2 linked regions of the Aminobacter aminovorans genome follow. The protein of the gene in region 2 interacts with the protein of the main gene of each other region in a pairwise test. Links are inferred from orthologs where the notes say so. Each region holds a gene or a part of one and is shown on either strand. Other genes may lie near its edges. The genes, in order: lpdA and odhB.

What was found.
Region 1: the proteins of odhB (region 2) and lpdA interact in binary tests that used the Escherichia coli proteins (3 or more experiments, as listed by UniProt). The link is inferred for Aminobacter aminovorans from one-to-one orthologs.

Annotation. Positions count from the first base shown.
Region 1 is NZ_UFSM01000002.1:91,621-101,374, forward strand. Bases 1-2,856 are described here. They hold lpdA (dihydrolipoyl dehydrogenase), read right to left. Parts: upstream 2,375-2,856; coding sequence 626-2,374; downstream 1-625. Other genes in these bases: DY201_RS24980 (helix-turn-helix domain-containing protein), read right to left, coding at 215-550; DY201_RS24990 (2-oxo acid dehydrogenase subunit E2), read right to left, coding at 2,382-2,856. Outside these bases: more of DY201_RS24990, read right to left, coding at 2,857-3,683; mdeB (alpha-ketoglutarate dehydrogenase), read right to left, coding at 3,717-6,410; DY201_RS25000 (Lrp/AsnC family transcriptional regulator), read left to right, coding at 6,556-7,044; DY201_RS25005 (amidohydrolase family protein), read right to left, coding at 7,282-8,784; DY201_RS25010 (cupin domain-containing protein), read right to left, coding at 9,031-9,738. UniProt on the Escherichia coli protein: Lipoamide dehydrogenase is a component of the glycine cleavage system as well as of the alpha-ketoacid dehydrogenase complexes.
Region 2 is NZ_UFSM01000001.1:931,395-941,160, reverse strand. Bases 4,935-7,802 are described here. They hold odhB (2-oxoglutarate dehydrogenase complex dihydrolipoyllysine-residue succinyltransferase), read right to left. Parts: upstream 7,069-7,802; coding sequence 5,800-7,068; downstream 4,935-5,799. Other genes in these bases: DY201_RS04510 (2-oxoglutarate dehydrogenase E1 component), read right to left, coding at 7,090-7,802; DY201_RS04520 (MAPEG family protein), read right to left, coding at 5,261-5,674; DY201_RS04525 (VOC family protein), read right to left, coding at 4,935-5,225. Also shown: DY201_RS04560 (TraB/GumN family protein), read left to right, coding at 1-339; DY201_RS04555 (DUF2867 domain-containing protein), read right to left, coding at 349-822; DY201_RS28915 (hypothetical protein), read right to left, coding at 858-1,085; lpdA (dihydrolipoyl dehydrogenase), read right to left, coding at 1,447-2,853; DY201_RS04540 (SDR family oxidoreductase), read right to left, coding at 2,880-3,635; DY201_RS04535 (hypothetical protein), read right to left, coding at 3,632-4,126; DY201_RS04530 (LysE family translocator), read right to left, coding at 4,126-4,770; more of DY201_RS04525, read right to left, coding at 4,767-4,934; more of DY201_RS04510, read right to left, coding at 7,803-9,766. UniProt on the Escherichia coli protein: E2 component of the 2-oxoglutarate dehydrogenase (OGDH) complex which catalyzes the second step in the conversion of 2-oxoglutarate to succinyl-CoA and CO(2).

The sequences.
Region 1 (9,754 bases), on a different replicon or contig from region 2:
TGAGTCACCGATGGAGCCGAAAGTCGCAAGCCCAGCAGGAGGGGCAAAGGCGCCGCGGGTCAGAGCAAGAGCTGGCTCCAGCGAAAAGTGGTCCGGGTCCTCAAGCCGTGCGCCGTCATACTCGAAGAGGATGGTCTCGGTGCCCCGGACGCGATTGCTCCTCGCCAGTCCCATTGGGTGCGTGCGGCTTGCGAGATCGACATGCACCTCGAAGTCAGCCATCGCGGGACGATCCGGTTGGCCGCTTGAGGTGGACATGCTTAGGCAGGTCGGCGCTGGCGAGCGCCTGACCAACGCTGTCGTTGCTGATGTCGGCAACCTGGCTCAGGCCGTCGAGCAGGCCGAGCGCCAGCAGGACGCCGGCATAAATGCCGATGCTGACTTTGGTATCCCCTGCTTCGACCCTTTGCAGTGTCGAGCGAGACGTGAAGGCGCGCTCGGCTACGACCGCCATCGGCAGCCGTCGGCGTCGACGGGCATCATGGATGTCCGCCCCAAGTTTGCGCAGCGCTCGCCGAACCGCGGCGGGAGGGTAGTGTGGTGTAGGAATTTTGACACCTTCGTACTACAGATTTACATAATATGTAGCACGAAGATTACATTCTTCCTTGACCGGCCATCTCTCTTAAGCAGGCTTCCTTCTAATGGGCGGCAGGTCGGTACAAATGCCTTCGGCAACTTCGGCGGCCATGCCGATGGTCTCGCCGAGCGTCGGATGCGGGTGGATGGTCTTGCCGATATCGACGGCATCCGCTCCCATCTCGATCGCCAGGCAGATCTCGCCGATCATATCGCCAGCGGCCGGGCCGACGATGGCGCCGCCGATGATGCGGTGCGTCTCCTTGTCGAACACCAGCTTGGTCAGGCCGTAGTCCGCGCCATTGGCAATGGCCCGGCCGGACGCTGCCCATGGGAACTTGCCGACCTCGACAGTGCGGCCCGCTGCCTTGGCGGCGTCCTCGGTCACGCCGACCCATGCGATCTCCGGGTCGGTATAGGCGACCGACGGCACGACCTTGGCGTCCATGAAACTCTTGAGCCCGGTTGCCGCCTCCGCAGCGACGTGGCCCTGGTGCACCGCCTTGTGCGCCAGCATCGGGTTGCCGGTGACATCGCCGACGGCAAAGACGTTCTGGTTATGCGTGCGCATCTGCGCATCGACTTCGATGAACCCCTTGGCGTCGAGGCTAATGCCCGCTATGACAAGTTGCAGCGCCTCGGCCGCTGGTCGCCGGCCTGCCGATTGCAGGATCAGGTCGTAGCGTCGCACGCCCGCCCCCTCACCGCTTGTCGTCACGACAAGGGCATCTTCCTCGGCGATGACGCTTTCGACACGCGCACCCAGAAGGATCGCGTCGAAGCGGTGAGCGTTGCGCTTGCGCCAGGTCTCGACCACGTCACGATCGACATCGGGCAGCAACTTGTCGAGCTGTTCGACCACGTCCACGCGTGCGCCGAGCGCGCTGTAGACTGTGGCCATCTCCAACCCGATGATGCCACCGCCAATGACCAGCATGCGTTCGGGGATGAACGGCAGTTCGAGCGCGCCGGAGGAATCGACGATCCGCGGGTGGTCGGGCAGGAACGGCAGCTTAAGCGGCATCGAGCCTGCGGCGACGATTGCCTTGGCGAAGGCGATCCTGCGGCTTGCTCCATCAAACAACGTGATGTCGACCGCATTGGCCTCGGCAAACGTCGCCGTGCCCCTGACAACCTCGACCTTGCGCTGCCGGGCCATGCCCTTCAGCCCATCGGTGAGCTTGGTGACGACACCGGTCTTGAAGCGGCGCAGCCTGTCGAGATCAAGGGTGGGCGTGTCGAAGGCGACGCCATGGTCGGCGAGGCGCTCGGCGTCCTCCTTGACCGCCGCGACATGCAACAGCGCCTTGGAGGGAATGCAGCCGACATTGAGGCAGACACCACCGAGCGTGGCGTCGCGCTCCACTAGGATCACGCGTTGTCCGAGATCGGCGGCGCGGAAGGCAGCGGAATAGCCGCCCGGTCCGCCGCCGATCACCAGCACGTCGCAATCGGGCGCGGCACCCAGGGCAGGTGATGGCGTGGCTGCTACGATCGGCTTCGCAACTGCGGCCGGCGCTTCATGAGTGGCAGCAGGCTTGGCTTCGCCTCCGCCCGCTGCCGCTTCCACGATGGCGATCAGCGCGCCCTTGGAAACGCGCTGGCCGATGGCCAGTTCGACGGAGGCGATGCGCCCGGCGGAGGGCGACGGCACGTCGATCGAGGCCTTGTCGGATTCGAGCACGATCAGTGTCTGGTCAAGCGCGACCTCGTCGCCCGGCTGGATGTGCACCTCGATGACGGCGACTTCCTTGAAGTCACCCATTTCGGGCACCCTGATTTCGGTGATGCTCATCTTCGCCTCAAACGATCGCGCGGCGGAAATCGCCCAGAAGGGCGGCGATGTGACCAAGGAACCTGGCCGCGGCAACGCCATCGACGACGCGGTGATCCCACGACAGGGAAACCGGCATGATCAGCTTCGGCTGGAAAGCCTTGCCATCCCAGATGGCCTCTATCGCTGAGCGACCGGCGCCGAGGATCGCTGCTTCGGGGGCATTGATGATCGGCGTGAAGCCTGTCCCGCCAATGCCGCCAAGCGACGACACTGAGAAACAGCCGCCCTGCATATCGACGGCCGACAGCCCGGTGCCGCGCGCCTTGTCGGCGAGCGCGCGCATTTCCGTTGCGATCTCAAGAACGCCCTTGCGGTCGCAATCGCGGATCACCGGCACCATCAACCCCTTGGGCGTGTCGGCGGCAAAGCCGATATGGACATAGTTCTTGAGCACCAGCTCCTCGCCGTCGAGCGAGGCGTTGAAGCGTGGGTACGCCTTGAGCGCCAGCGCCGAAGCCTTGATCAGGAAGGCGACCATCGTAACCTTGGCGTCCTTGTTGGCTGCATTGAGCTCCTTGCGGAATTCCTCGAGCCCGGTCACATCGGCCTTGTCGAAGTTGGTGACATGCGGAATGGTCAGCCAGTTGCGGGTGAGATTGCCGCCCGAGATCTTCTGGATGCGCGACAGCGGCTGGCGTTCGACGGGGCCGAACTTCTCGAAGTCGACCGCAGGCCAGGCCGGCAGGCCGGCGCCGATGGCGGAACCGGGCACCTGCACTGGAGAGCCTCCGGCGAGGCGCTCCTTGATATGCGCTGTGATGTCGTTGCGCAGTATCCTGCCCTTTGCGCCGGAAGGCTTTACCATGCCAAGTTCGACGCCAAGCTCACGGGCGAAGGCGCGCACCGACGGCGTCGCGTGGGCTCCGAAAGCGGTCTGCGTCGTGACCGCTGGCAAAGTGCTCGCCATTGGTGCAGCCGGTGCCACCTTCGCCGTGGCCGGCGGTCCTGCCCTAACGGGTGGAACGGCGGCAGCGGCTTCGGTCTTTTTGGTTTCTGGCGTGGCTGCCGAAGGCACCGTGGCCGGCGCGGTCGCATCGATGGTCAGCAGCAGCGCGCCCTGCGACACGCGGCTGCCGAGCGCCACTGCGAACTCCCTGACGGTTCCGGCAAAAGGCGCCGGAATCTCCATCGTTGCCTTGTCGGATTCGACCGTCATCAGCGGGTCTTCGACCGCCACCACGTCGCCCGGCTTCACCAGGAATTCGACGACCGGCACATTCTTGTAGTCGCCTATGTCAGGCAACCTGACTTCCATCTGCTGGCTCATATCAACTCTTTCAGAACTGGAACTCGACCCCGATCAGCGCAACCAAGGCGCATCGATCGCGGCATCAAGACTGTAGCGGGCGATGGCATCGGCAACCGTCTGACGCGTCACAGAACCTTCGGTGGCGAGTGCTGCAAGGGCAGCCACCGCGATGTGGCGATGATCGACCTCGAAGAAGTCGCGCAGCGCGGCACGCGTGTCGCTACGACCGAAGCCGTCGGTGCCGAGCGCGGTGAACGGCGCCTCGACGTATGACGCAATCAGTTGCGGATAGGCGCGGACATAGTCGGTGGCAGCGATGATAGGCGCCGTGCCCGGCAGGCACCCGGCGAGATGACTGACCACTGGCTCAGCGAGCGGGTTGTAACGGTTGTGTCGATCCGCTTCCCTTGCGTCGCGCGACAGTTCGGAGAAGCTGGTGGCGCTCCACACTTCCGAGGCGACGTCCCAATCGTTGGCGAGCATCTGTGCTGCCTCGATCACCTGCGGGAGGATGGTGCCGGAACCGAGCAAGCGAACGTGCCCGGCACTCTTCTTGGGCTTGTGGCTGGCGATCCGGTAGAGCCCCTTGATGATGTCGGCCTCGACGCCTGCCGGCATCGACGGCTGGGCGTAGTTCTCGTTCATCGCAGTGACGTAATAGAACTCGTCCCTGCCCTCTTCCATCATGGCGCGGGCGCCATGGTCGAGAATGACCGCCAGCTCATAGGCGAAGGTCGGGTCATAGGCGCGGCAGTTTGGAACGGTCGACGCAACGAGAAGGCTCGATCCATCCTGGTGCTGCAAGCCTTCGCCGGCCAGCGTGGTCCGGCCTGCGGTCGCCCCGATCAGGAAGCCGCGCGAGCGCTGGTCGGCCGCTGCCCAGATCAGATCGCCGACACGCTGGAAGCCAAACATCGAATAGTAGATGTAGACCGGCAGCATGGCGAGGTTGTGCACGCTGTAGGACGTGGCGGCAGCCACCCAGGACGAGACTGCGCCGGCCTCGGTGATACCCTCCTCGAGCAGTTGCCCGTTCTTGGCCTCCTTGTAATACAGCATCGAGCCGGCATCCTCGGGCTCGTAGAGCTGGCCGACCGGCGAATAGATGCCGACCTGGCGGAACAGATTGGCCATGCCGAAGGTACGCGCCTCGTCGGCGACGATCGGCACGATGCGCGGCCCGATCTCCTTGTCCTTGATCATGTTGCCAAGCAACCTGACCGCGGCCATGGTCGTCGACATCTCCTTACCCTCGGCATTGAGAGCGAAATCGGCGTAGCTTGCCAGCGGTGGTATCGCCACCCGATCGGCTGTTCGGCGACGCGCCGGCAGGTAGCCTCCAAGCGCCTCGCGGCGCGCCCGGAGATAGTTGAGCTCGGCGCTGTCTTCAGCCGGCTTGTAGAACGTGACCTGCTCTGCCTGCTCGTTGCTGATCGGCAAGGCAAAGCGGTCGCGGAAAGCCAGCAGGGCTTCAACGTCGAGCTTCTTTGACTGATGCACCGTCATGCGTGACTCGCCGGCAGCGCCCATGCCAAAACCCTTCTTGGTCTTGGCCAGGATGACAGTCGGCCGACCCTTGGTGGCCCTTGCCGCCTCGAAGGCCGCAAACAACTTTCGGAAGTCGTGACCACCGCGCTTCAGCGCGTCGATGTCGCTGTCCGACATATGGGCGACCAGCGCCTTGACCTCGGGATCCTCCTCGAAGAAGTGCGCCAGGTTGTAAGCTCCATCCTTGGCGCCGAGCGTCTGGTACTTGCCATCGACGGTGGCGGCAAATCGACGGAGCAGCGCGTGCTGGGTGTCGCGTGCAAACAGCGCGTCCCACTCCGAACCCCACAGCACCTTGATGACGTTCCAACCCGCCCCGCGGAAAGTGCTTTCCAGTTCCTGGATGATCTGGCCATTGCCGCGCACCGGGCCGTCGAGCCGCTGCAGGTTGCAATTGATGATGAAGGTCAGGTTGTCGAGCTTTTCACGTGCCGCGATCGACAGGCCGGCGATCGATTCCGGCTCGTCCATCTCGCCGTCACCGAACACCCCCCAGACGTGGCGACCCTCGGTATCGGCGAGGCTCCGGTCGTTGAGGTAGCGCATGAAGCGGGCCTGGTAGACCGCGGTGATCGGACCGATGCCCATTGACCCTGTCGGCACCTGCCAGAAGTCGGGCATCAGCCAGGGATGCGGATAGGAGCACAGGCCGGTGCCGCCGATCTCCTGGCGGTAATGCTGGAGATGCTCTTCCGAAAGCCGCCCTTCCAGATAGGCGCGCGCATACACGCCTGGCGCCGAATGCGGTTGGAAAAACACGACGTCCCCGTCGCCCGCACCAGTGTCGGCGCGAAAGAAGTGGTTGAAGCCGACCTCGAAGATCTCCGCTGCAGAGGCATAGCTGCCGATGTGGCCGCCGAGCTCGCCATAGGCCTTGTTGGCCTTCACCACCATCGCCAGCGCGTTCCAGCGGATGATCGCGGTGATGCGTTCCTCCATGCCAAGATCGCCTGGGAACGGCGGCTGCTTTTCGAGCGAAATGCTGTTGCGATAGGGTGAATACGGCAGCGGCTCATGCACGATGCCGAGTTCCTTGGCCTTGCGGTCGAGTTCTCCGAGGATGAATTCGGCCCGCGTGCCGCCCGAACTGACGAACAAGGACTCGAGCGAGGCCAGCCAGTCGGCTGTCTCCTGCGGGTCGCCGTCAAATCCGGCGCTGGCATCACCGATGGGGGCGGACGGGGTCTTGGTGAGCATGATGGCGCTCCAGCTCCTTGAATTTCCACTTGCGCGCGAGGATAGCGGCAAGGCTCCGGCATTTCCTGCCGAAGGTGTTGCAAATTTCGGCAAATGCAGCAGATAATGCTGCAGTGTATTTTCCATTCAGCAGGATATGCTGCACATGCATCTCGACGCGATAGACATGCGTATCCTCTCGGAAATCCAGGAGGACGCCAGCCTGACAAACGCCGAGCTTGCCGCGCGCGTCGGGCTGTCGGCCTCCCCGTGCCTTGCCCGCGTGCGCGCACTTGACGAGGCGGGCATCATAACCCGTCGCGTCGCCCTTCTCGATCCGATGCTGCTGGGCGCTGATGTCAGCGTCTTCATCCAGGTGACACTGGAGAAGCAGACCGAGGCATTGCTCGATGTTTTCGAGGCGGCGATGGCCGGCTTTCCCGAGGTCATGGAGTGCTATCTGATGACCGGCGATTCCGACTATCTGCTGCGCGTTGTCGTGCGGGACACGGTTGCGCTCCAGCATTTCATCGTCGACCGCCTGTCCAAGACGCGCGGTGTCGCCAACATCCGCTCGAGCTTTGCCCTCAAGCAGGTCAAGTACAAGACTGCCCTCCCACTGGAGCAGCTTGCCAGCCCGCGCGCGCGTCGATAGCCCGCGTGGACCCGTGTCTATGTCGAGCAGCCTCGCTATCATGCTATGTCGCCGCGGTCAGATGCGGAAACGCGACCGGTGGCAGGACCGAGCATACGGTCGTCTTGTTTGGGTCGCCCTTATTTGCGGCGATATTGGCGGAGGGGTTTTCAGTGAGCATGATGGCTCTCCAACTCCTTGAGTTTCCCCTGCGCGCGAGGAGGCGATCAGCCACTGGGCGTGATGTCAGCTGAATAATCAGGTCAGGGTTACGGATGCGGCGTCGCGCTCGATCCGCTGCTGAGCATCGACCACTTGTGCTCGAAGGCTTGCCCAATCGATGCCGATCATCTCGCCGTGTCGTTTGCGTGCGACGCCGCGCACCCAAACGCTGTCAATGTCGGACAAGCCGGCAAAATTCACAACGCGATCCGCCAGGCTGCCCAAGGTGGCAAAGCCGATGCGCGATGTCCTGAGAAGTACTAGGTCGGCATGCTTTCCAATAGTGATCGACCCCGTGGCGTCGCCCAGGCGCATGGCCTTGGCGCCCCATCTAGTCACGAAGTCCAGCACGTCCGCAGATTTATACTCCTTGGCAATTTCGGAGTATTCCGCTGAACGATATAGACTCCAAAAGCCTGCCCTGACGTGCTCGAAATAGTCATCGGTCAACGCCATGTTCACGTCGAGCCCGAGCCCTGCGGGGACTCCCATCTGCCGTGCCTTACCGTGAATGGAGGCTGCAGGATAAGGAAATTCCCCCATCGCACAGGAGCAGATCATCCCACCGGAATCTCGGAGCATTTCGAGTTCGGCATTCGACATCTCAACGCCGTGAGAAACCTGAAAATCCGGGCCGAGCAGACCCGCGGCATGAAGGTCGGCAATGCCGCGATAGACACCAGAGGGGGGCATTGGTTTCGGTTTGTGGAGATGGCAGCATATCAAATGCGGATTGAACGAACGAGCGCGTTCAAACTCCACCTTCATGTCTTTCATACTGCGCTGGCCCAACCCCTCGCTGATTGCGATGCCAAACTTCACCGGCCTATCGCTCTCCTCGGAGAACATCTCGCGAAGCAGTGCTGCCGTCTCATAGTTGGACTCTTGTGGCGCCCCGTTCCTTTCGGCCGTTGCCTGCGCTTCTGGTACTGTGTCCCCGGGTCCATAAGTCGGATTGTGAGATGCCTGGTAGCAGAACACCCCGGAGACGCCGGATGCGACGAAACCGCGTGCCCCAGCGAGCGCCTTTTCCTTGGTATGGTGGGCATGGGCGTAGTCCAGCACGCTCGTCACGCCCGAGTTGATCGCCTGGAGTCCGCCGACATATCCGGCGAGATGGAAATCTTCCGGCGTCATGCACACCATGGTGCGCATTTTCCATCTTTGGTAGCCGGAGTATTTCTGCGGATCGGTCTTGACGAGTCTGCCGGCGTGAAGGCCCAGCCAAAGATGCCTGTGACCATCGTTCATGCCCGGCATCAGGATCATACCGGCCGCATCGACCCGTTCGGCGTCGCCGGCATCGATGCCTATTCCGATGTTGGCGATCTTTCCGTCCCGGATCAGCACATCCGCACCAGCTAGCTCGCCCAGCTTGTGGTCCATCGTCAAGACGTCGGCGCCTTGGATTAGTATTGCGCGCTTTGCTCCCCCGACCGCCGCAACAGCAGGCGCAGGGCGATTGGTCGAGGCTACAGCGATGGCCGCGGCCCCTGTTGCGCCCAATTTAAGAAACTCCTTACGTGTGATGTCGGTCATCTGGTTCTCCTCCATCGATACAAAGTGGAAAATGCGGGCGCAGCAGCTATTCGGCTGTCATCGGAGATGGTCGCACTGCATCCTGGTCAGCAACAGGCATCAGTTCTGGAACTTAAAGTTCCAATTCCGCCAGGCCGTTTCGATGGACAACGCGACGCATCGCCAAGCCGGAGAACCGGCGTAGCATTCACACAGGAGGGCATTGCCCACCAACGCGTGCGGGCGAAGCTCTTGTCGGATCCGTCGTTAGAATGTCGGCGGCGTGTTTATCCAGAGGACCACTGCCTCGCCCGGACCAGGATTGTAAAACGAGTGGGGCGCCTCCGAGCGGAAGCAGAACGAGTCACCCTTGCCGAGAACATGAGTCTGCTTGTCGATGGTTAGCTCGATAAAGCCATCCATAACGAAACCGGCCTCTTCTCCCACGTGCGAATAGTCGCCGGCTGAACCATGGCCAGCGGTAATGGTGATCAGATTTCCCTGCAGCGTGCGTTCGGGGGAATGAGGAATGATCTGCTCGATCCTGACCCCTTGATGAGGATCTCCCAGATAGTCGAGCGCGACCTCTTTCCGTTCACTCGCACGGACCAGCATGCAACTCTCGTTTTCCGAGCCGGAAAGGAAGGAAGCCATGCTGGTGCCGAGACCGGCAACCAGCTTGTGCAGCACCGACAGCGAAGGCAGAAGCCGGCCGTTCTCCACGCGCGACACCAAACTCGCCGAACAATTCGCCTTGCTGGCGAGATCGACCAGTGTAAGGCCCTGTGCCCGCCGCATTGTCTGCAGCCGGCGACCTATGCGCACGGCCTCAAGTGCCGCAGGTTCGGTGGTGTCGATAGCAGCAGCCCTCGCGTTACTAGGCAGCGCTTCGGCGCGCCTCTTTCGTTCCGGCTTCGCCTTGTCGGCAATGCTGTCGGCCACAGTCTTCAACTTGGAGCTTGAACCGTTCTTCATAAGAAACCGATTATCA
Region 2 (9,766 bases):
TTCCACATTAAGGGCCTTGTCGAAACCCTCAAGCTCGGCGACCGCATGGACGACGTCATCGAAACGATGGTCGTGCTCTACCAGCGCGGCGACACCGGCATGTTCTGGCCGCTGTTCCGCAATGCGCTGCCAAGTGCCGCGGGTGATGAATCGAATTACGCCGCCTTCGAGGAGGCGATGGTGACGACACGCAACAAGACGATGGTCGAGCGCGCCGAGCCGCTCGTCGGCCCAGGCGACGCCTTCATGGCCGTCGGCGCGCTGCACCTGCCCGGTCCAGACGGGCTTGTCGAGCTGTTCCGCAAGGCTGGCTACACCGTGACCGTAGCCGACCGCTGACACCGGCCTCTAGGGCTTGGCGGCCCGCGCCAGCATGGCCGGAACGATGATCCTGTGGAACGGCAGGACAATGGCGAGATAGGTCCGGCCGAGCCAGTTGTGCGGCTTGACCAACGTCGTTGCGCTGACTTCCTGCCGGTCGCCGCCAAGATCCGTCAATTCGACAAGCAACCTGAAATCGAGATGGTGGTCGTCCAAGCCGAGCACCATCCGCTGCCCCGATTGGCTTAGGACCGGAAACATCCCTTTCCGCTCCAGCTCCGGCGCAAGGTCTTCGACGCGAGTCTTCAGCCCGAACGGCCTGACCAGCACGTTGCGCAGCGCCATCAGCACCCCGATCCAGCTCGGCCGATGGCGGAACACCCGCTCGGCGGCAGTCCCGACATCAAGACGCTGGCCATGCACCACCACGGCAAATCTGTCGGCGAAACTCGCACCGGGCAAGATTTGCGCGGCATCTGGAAAGACAGGAACCACGGGCATGTTCTTGGCCTCTGCTCATTGCAACCTGCCCGAGCCTATTCCTGTTTCATCACCTTTGAAGCGTGGCGAAACGCCGCCACCGGAACGTTCGTTTCGAAATTTTCACGTGGAAGTGAAACCGAAAGGCGCTTCGCGCGTTGATTGCGATGTTCACGCAACGATTGCGGAGCGCAGCTGAGGGAGATCTCAATGGTGAACAATCCAGATCCAGGACGCCCATCCGGCCAGTCGAGCATGGGCAGCACGTGGCTGATAGCCATCATCGTCGTGCTGCTCGCTGCGGTGGCCTACTACATTTTCGGTCCAAAGACCGCCGAAGCCCCGGCACCGGCCGAACCGCCGGCCGCAACGGCCCCGGCGCCAGCTCCGGCCGAACCTGCTGCCCCGGCACCGTCTGGAACGATGGCGCCTGCGCCTGCTGAACCAGCTCCTGCGCCGGCACCTGCCGAGCCTGCGCCCGCACCCGCCGCCCCGGCTCCGGCCGAGCCAGCGCCTTCGGGCGGCGGCACCACTGCGCCTGCACCGGCACCTTCCGGAGGCTAAGGGCACCGGCACCAGTTGAAATGCAAACGGCCCGCTCATCGAGCGGGCCGTTTCACATTTGTTCAAAACAAACTGCGGATCTTACATGTGGATCGGCTTGAAGAAGGTGGCCAGCGCCGCCTCCTTCACCGCTTCCGACATCGTCGGGTGCGCATGGCAGGTGCGGCCGAGATCTTCCGACGAGCCGCCGAACTCCATCAGCACCGCCGCTTCGTGGATCATCTCGCCGGCGCCGAAGCCGACGATGTGCACGCCCAGCACCTTGTCGCTGTCCTTGTCGGCCAGCACCTTCACGAAGCCGTCGGTGTGCAGCATGGCGCGGGCACGACCGTTCGCCGTGAACGGGAACTTTCCGGCCTTGTAGGCGATGCCGGCTTTCTTGAGCTCTTCTTCGGTCTTGCCGACCGATGCGACCTCGGGGCTGGTGTAGACCACGCCGGGAATGACGTCGTAATTCACATGACCGGCTTGGCCGGCGATGATCTCGGCAACCGCCACGCCTTCGTCCTCGGCTTTGTGCGCCAGCATCGGGCCGACGACCACGTCGCCGATGGCATAGATGCCGGCAACGTTGGTGCGCAGATGGCCGTCGGTCTTGACCCGACCACGCTCGTCCATCTCGACGCCGGCTTGCTTGAGCCCCAGTCCGTCGGTGTAGGGCCGGCGGCCGGTGGCAACCAGCACGACATCGGCCTCGATGGTCTCAGCGTCGCCGCCCTTTACCGGCTCGAAGGTCACCGTCGCGCCCTTCTTGGCCTTGGCGACGCCCGTCACCTTGGAGCCGAGCTTGAACTCGAAGCCCTGCTTGGCCAGCATGCGCTGGAACTGCTTGGCGACGTCGCCGTCCATGCCGCCCAGGATGGTGTCGAGATACTCGACAACAGTCACCTTGGCGCCGAGGCGCGCCCAGACCGAGCCGAGTTCGAGGCCGATCACGCCACCGCCGACAACCACCAGATGACCAGGCACCTTCTCCAGCGACAGGCCGCCGGTCGACGAGATGATCACCTTTTCATCGAACTCGACATTGACGCCCGGGATGCCGGCGACATCGGAGCCCGTGGCGATGACGATGTTCTTGGTTTCGAGTTCCTGGGTCTTGCCGTCGGCGCTCGTCACGCCGACCTTGCCGGCGCCGAGCACCTTGCCGGTGCCCTGGAAGCTCTCGATCTTGTTCTTCTTGAACAGGAACGACACGCCATTGACGTTGGCGGCGACGGTCGCATCCTTGTGCGCCATCATCTTCTTCAGGTTCATCTTCGGCGTGCCGACCTCGACGCCGAGCGCGTCGAAGGAATGCTGCGCCTCGGCCAGCATTTCCGACGCATGCAGCAGCGCCTTGGAGGGAATGCAGCCGATGTTCAGGCAGGTGCCGCCGAAGGTCGCGTTCTTCTCGACCACGGCGACCTTCAATCCGAGCTGTGCCGCCTTGATGGCGCACACATAGCCGCCTGGGCCCGAGCCGATTACGACGACGTCATATGCCATTGTTCTTTCCTTCTTGCCTGGGGCGGTCAGCGGCCGCCGCTCACGTTCAAAATCGAGCCCGTCGTATATGATGCCTCATCCGACAAAAGCCAGATGACGGCGTGGGCAACTTCCTCAGCCTTGCCTTCGCGTTTCATCGGCACGAGGCCGCGAATGGCGGAGATCCGGTCCGGCTGACCGCCGGAGGCATGGATTTCGGTGTCGATGATGCCGGGACGCACCGCGTTCACTCGCACGCCCTCGGTCGCGACTTCCTTGGCAAGCCCAATGGTCAAGGTGTCGATCGCCCCCTTGGAGGCGGCGTAGTCGACATATTCGCCGGGCGAGCCGAGCGAGGCTGCCGCCGACGAGATGTTGACGATGGCGCCACCCGCACCACCATGCAGGCTTGACATGCGCTTGACCGCCTCGCGTGCGCAGAGAATGGAGCCGACGACGTTGATGCGCATCATGCGCTCGAGCCTGGCAGCACTCATCTCGTCGACGCGCGCCTTCATATCGACGACGCCGGCATTGTTGACGAAGGCATCAAGCCGGCCATAGGCGCGATCGACCTCGGCGAACATGGCGAGCACATCGGCCTCGCTGCCGACATCGCCCTTGATGGCGATGGCTTCACCGCCGACTGACTTCAGCTCCACCACCAGCGCACTGGCCGCAACATCGTTCGACACGTAGCTGAACGCCACGCGATAGCCGGCCTTGGCCGCCAGCCTGCAGATGGCGGCACCGATGCCGCGGCTGCCGCCTGTTACCAGCAGGACTTTTCCCTGAGCGCTCATTCCTGGCACCCCTTCAGCTCGAAAACGTCCCACGGCACTTTGGAAAAGCCGTCAGGACCATAGGCTGCGGACGACCTCAGCCCATGGCCGAGATCGGAGAAGATAAGTTTCTTCGGCGCAGCCGCCGCGATCCGCTCGCGCGGCAGAAGCCCGACATTGCCTTGCTCGTCGACGCTGTAGATCACGCCCTGCCACACGGTGCAGGCTTCGATCTCCTCGCCGGTCACGTCACCTTCCGGGCATTGGTGCATCAGCATGCCGTTCGGCCGCGCCACGTCCTGCGACCACATCACCACGCCGTCGAGCACGATGGAATTGTCCATCACCATCTTGAAGCTGTTGGTCACGGTTGCCGATTCCAGCGTCGGCCGGAAGTCGATCTCGGCGGCACCGTCGCGGTCGCCATAGACGGCAAGCTCGATCGGGCATGCCGCTTGCGCCACCGTCGCCGACAGCACCGCAACAGCCGTGATCAGTGCCTGAAGCCGCATCAGCCAGCCTGCACGGTCGCGAGCTTCACGCCAAGCCCGATGAAGATCATGCCGGTCACCTTGTTGAACCAGCGGCCCCAGGCGACGAAGCGCTCGCGTACCGAGGCCATGGTGAAGAACATCGACACGCCGACAAACCATGTAATCAGCACCACGGCCATCAGCAGCCCGTAGACGCCCTTCACCGCGGCGGGCGTCTCGTGGCTGACCATCGCCGTGAACAGCGGCAGGAAGAACAGCACGGCCTTGGGGTTGAGCGCGTTGGTGACGAAGCCCGTCAGGAAGCAGCGCACAGCAGAAATCTCCCGGGGCTCACCTGCGCCCTCCTGCACCTCGACCGACGCCATCTCCATCGGCCCGGCGCGAAGCGCCTTGATGCCGAGGTAGAGCAGATAGGCCGCACCGGCCCACTTGATCAGCGAAAACAGCAGCAACGACTTCGACACGATCAGCCCGATGCCCAGGATGGTGTAGCTGACATGAAACAGCAGCGACACGCCGATGCCGAAGCTGGTGATGATGGCGGCACGGCGGCCATGCACGATGCTCTGGCGTACCACCATGACGAAATCGGCACCCGGCACCACCATCAGCACCAAGAATACGGCCAGCAGGCCGGCAAATTCGAACGCATATTGCGTCATGCCTTGTCACTCCCCGACTGCGCGCCCAGTGACCCATTGCCCAAGGGCGCATTGAACGCCCAGACATGGCCGAACGGATCCTGGATCTTGGCGTAGCGTGCGCCCCAGAACATGTCGTCTGGCTCCATCACAGTCTTCGCACCGGCCGCCACTGCCCGCTCGACCGCCTGGTCGACCTGGCCGGGCAGCTTCAAATTGATGTTGACGGTCATGCTGGCGCCGCCACGGGAGAGCGGCGACAACACATCGCCGCCGAATTCGGGAAACTCGTCATGCAGCATCACCTCGCTGCCGAACATGGCGAGGTTGGCATGCAGCACGCGCACGCCGTCATCGGCCATCTGCTCGAAGGTTTCGACGGCGTCGAACGCCTTTTCGTAGAAGGCGATCGCCTCCTTGCCCTGCTTGACGCAGAGATGGACCTGAACAGGGGGAATGTCGGGTTCGAAAGCCATGCGACCGTCTCTTTCGGTTTCTTCAGGCAGCGATGTTACGTCATCAGGCGCACGACCATCAGGACCAGCCCGGCGATCGAAACGAACCAGACGAGCGTACGCAGCACCGGAATACCGGCCACGTACAGCAAGGCATATACAAGGCGGGCGACGATCCACATCACGGCGCCGACGGCACCCAGCTCGCCTGTCTTGCCTGTCACCGCCAGCGCCAGCGCAAGTGCTATGAAGGCGGGATAGGTCTCCAGCATGTTGTTGAGCGACCGGATCAGACGCCCCGAAACGATGCTTTTCGGCGCGCGGCCGTCGTCGCGCGAACTGAGCAGGTACCTGATGCTGAAATCGCCCGACAGGTCGAGCGAAAGCGCCTGCACCAGTATGTGCGCGATCAGCAGCACGACACTCCAGCCCAGAACCCAGATTTCAGTCGATGCTGCTGCGGCTTCCATCACCACTATCGCCCTCGAAGCGCAAGATAGCTGATCAGTACGGCGTCTCCGGCCGCTGGCAAGTCCGGCATAGCTCAGGAAAGCAAAGGGGCCCGGTCAGCCGGGCCCCTTGAAGCCTTTTTCGATCAGAGATCGAGGACCAGGCGCTCCGGGTCTTCCAGGCTGTCCTTGACGCGGACCAGGAAGGTCACGGCTTCCTTGCCGTCGACGATGCGGTGATCGTAGGACAGAGCGAGATACATCATCGGGCGGATGACGATCTGGCCGCCGACAACGACCGGACGGTCCTGGATCTTGTGCATGCCGAGGATGCCCGACTGCGGCGCGTTCAGGATCGGCGTCGACATCAGCGAACCGTAGACGCCGCCGTTGGAGATGGTGAAGGTGCCGCCCTGCATGTCGGCAACCGAAAGCTTGCCATCGCGCGCAGCGAGGCCGAGGCGGCCGATTTCCTTCTCGATCTCGGCGATCGACATCTGGTCTGCATCGCGCACGACCGGAACCACCAGGCCCTTTTCGGTGCCGACGGCAACGCCGACATGGGCGAAGTTCTTGTAGATGATGTCGGTGCCGTCGATCTCGGCGTTGACGGCAGGGATTTCCTTCAGCGCATGCGTCACCGCCTTGGTGAAGAAGCCCATGAAGCCGAGCTTCACGCCATGCTTCTTCTCGAAGATGTCCTTGTACTTGGTGCGCAGCGCCATCACCGCGCTCATGTCGACCTCGTTGAAGGTGGTCAGCATGGCAGCCGTCGACTGCGCCTCCTTGAGGCGGCGCGCGATCGTCTGGCGCAGCTTGGTCATGCGCACGCGCTCTTCACGCGGGGCGTCTTCGGTTGAAGAGGGAACGCGTGCCACCACCGGTGCGGCAGCAGCCGGAGCAGCGGCGGGCGCCGAAGCGCCCTTGGCGATGGCTTCGAGCACGTCGCCCTTCAGCACCTGGCCGCGCTTGCCCGAACCGGCGACCTGGTCGACCGACAGGTTGGTCTCAGCCAAAAGCTTGGCGGCAGCCGGTGCCGGCGGCATCTTGCGCTCTTCGATGGGCGGCGAGCCGGCAACCGATGCGGTCTGCGCGACGGCTTCCTTGACGGTCGACGCCGCGTTCGGCGCCGACGCCTGGGCGACAGCTGCGGGCTTCGGAGAAGCCACGGCACCATCGCCGGCACCGATGGTGCCGAGCAGCGCACCGACGCCGACGGTTTCGCCTTCCTTGACGGTCAGCTCGACCAGCACGCCGGCAGCAGGCGCCGGCACTTCGATGGTGACCTTGTCGGTCTCGAGCTCGACCAGGGGCTCGTCGACGGCGATCACGTCGCCGGCCTTCTTGAACCACTTGCCGATGGTTGCCTCGGAAACGGATTCGCCGAGGGTAGGGACACGGATTTCGGTAGCCATTTTTGCCTGTCCGTTCTTTGTTTATTCGCCGAGGGCGTCGTCGAGGAATGCCTGGAGCTGCGCTAGGTGCTTGGACATCAGGCCCGTCGCCGGGGAGGCGGCGGCCGGACGGCCGGTGTAGCGCACGCGCTGATGCTTGGCGTCGATATGGGCGAGCACCCATTCCAGATACGGGTCGATGAACGACCACGCGCCCATGTTCTTGGGCTCTTCCTGGCACCACACCATCTCCGCGTTGCGGAAACGGCTGAGCTCGGTGATCAGCGCCTTGGCCGGGAACGGATAGAGCTGCTCGACGCGCAACAAATAGATGTCGTCGATGCCACGCTTCTCGCGTTCCTCGTACAGGTCGTAATAGACCTTGCCGGTGCACAGCACGACGCGGCGGATCTTCGAATCCTTGACCAGCTTGATCGGTTCGTTGCCGAGATACTGGGCGTCGTCCCACAAGAGACGGTGGAACGAGCTCTCGCCCGATATTTCCGACAGTGAAGACACGGCGCGCTTGTGGCGCAGCAGCGACTTCGGCGTCATCAGGATCAGCGGCTTGCGGAAGTCGCGCTTCAGCTGCCGGCGCAGGATGTGGAAGTAGTTGGCCGGCGTCGTGACATTGGCCACCTGCATGTTGTCTTCGGCGCAGAGCTGCAGGAAGCGCTCGAGGCGTGCCGACGAATGCTCGGGACCCTGGCCTTCATAGCCGTGCGGCAGCAGGCAGACGAGACCCGACATGCGCAGCCACTTGCGTTCGCCCGACGAGATGAACTGGTCGAACACCACCTGCGCGCCGTTGGCGAAGTCGCCGAACTGCGCTTCCCACAGCGTCAGTGCCTTGGGCTCGGCGAGCGAGTAGCCATATTCGAAGCCGAGCACGGCCTCTTCCGAGAGCATCGAGTTGATGACCTCGTAGCCGGCCTGCGCCGCCGACAGGTTGTTGAGCGGGATGTAGCGGTTTTCGTCGCGCTGATCGTAAAGCACGGTGTGGCGCTGCGAGAACGTGCCGCGCTCGGAATCCTGGCCCGACAGGCGGATCGGATTGCCGTCGAGCAGGATCGAGCCGAACGCCAGCGATTCCGCCGTTGCCCAGTCGATGCCTTCGCCCGATTCGATCGCCTGGCGGCGGTTTTCGAGGAAGCGTCCGATGGTGCGGTGGACTTCGAAATCCTTCGGCACCTCGGTCAGCTTCTTGCCGATTTCCTTCAGCGTCTTGACCGGCACCGCAGTCTTGCCGCGGCGCTGTTCGTCCTGGTTGTCGGCCGTGCGCATGCCCGACCACGCGCCATCAAGCCAGTCGGCCTTGTTCGGCTTGTAGGCCTGGCCCGCCTCGAACTCGGCTTCGAGGAAGCCGCGCCAGTCGGCGCGCATCTTGTCGACCTCGGCCTGGTTCATCAGGCCTTCGGCCATCAGCTTGTCGGCATAGGTCTGCACCGTGGTCTTATGGGTGCGGATGTTGCGGTACATGATCGGCTGCGTGAACGCAGGCTCGTCGCCTTCGTTGTGGCCGAAGCGGCGGTAGCAGAACATGTCCACGACAACAGGCTTGTGGAACTTCATGCGGAACTCGGTCGCCACCTTGGCCGCGAACACGACAGCCTCCGGGTCGTCGCCGTTGACGTGGAAGATCGGCGCCTCGATCATCTTGGCAACGTCGGACGGATAGGGCGACGAGCGCGAGAAGCGCGGGTTCGTCGTGAAGCCGATCTGGTTGTTGATGATGAAGTGCAGCGTGCCGGCGACGCGGTGGCCGCGCAGGCCCGACAGGCCGAGGATTTCGGCGATCACGCCCTGGCCGGCGAATGCCGCATCGCCGTGCAGCAGCAGCGGCATCACCTTGGCGCGCTCTTCCTGCGGCACGATCTCGCCGCGGGCGCGACCGAACAGCTGGTCCTGCTTGGCGCGTGCCTTGCCCATCACCACGGGATCGACGATCTCGAGATGCGAGGGGTTGGCGGTCAAGGACAGATGGACCTTGTTGCCGTCGAACTCGCGGTCGGACGAGGCACCAAGGTGGTACTTCACGTCGCCGGAACCCTCGACGTCGTCAGGCGCGTAGGAGCCACCCTTGAATTCGTGGAACACGGCGCGATGCGGCTTGGCCATGACGTTGGTCAAGACATTGAGGCGGCCGCGGTGGGCCATGCCGAGCACGACCTCCTTGAGGCCGAGCGAGCCGCCGCGCTTGACGATCTGCTCGAGCGCCGGGATCAGCGACTCGCCGCCGTCGAGGCCGAAACGCTTGGTGCCCTTGTACTTGACGTCGATGAACTGCTCGAAGCCCTCGGCCTCGATCAGCTTCGACAGGATCGCCTTCTTGCCCTCGGGCGTGAATTCGATCGCCTTGTCCGGACCCTCGATGCGGGCCTGGATCCAGGCCTTTTCCTCGGGATCGGAGATATGCATGAACTCGACGCCGAGCGTCGAGCAATAGGTGCGCTTCAGGATCTCGAGCATCTCGCGGATGGTCGCGTATTCGAGGCCCAGCACATGGTCGATGAAGATCGGCCGGTCGTAGTCGGCGGCGGTGAAGCCGTAGGCCTCCGGCGACAGCTCGTTATAGTCCTCCAGCGGCTTGGCGATGCCGAGCGGGTCGAGATTGGCGTGCAGGTGGCCGCGCATGCGGTAGGCGCGGATCATCATGATGGCGCGCACCGAGTCGCGCGTCGCCTGCAGCACGTCGGCCTTGGACGGTTCGGTGCCGGTC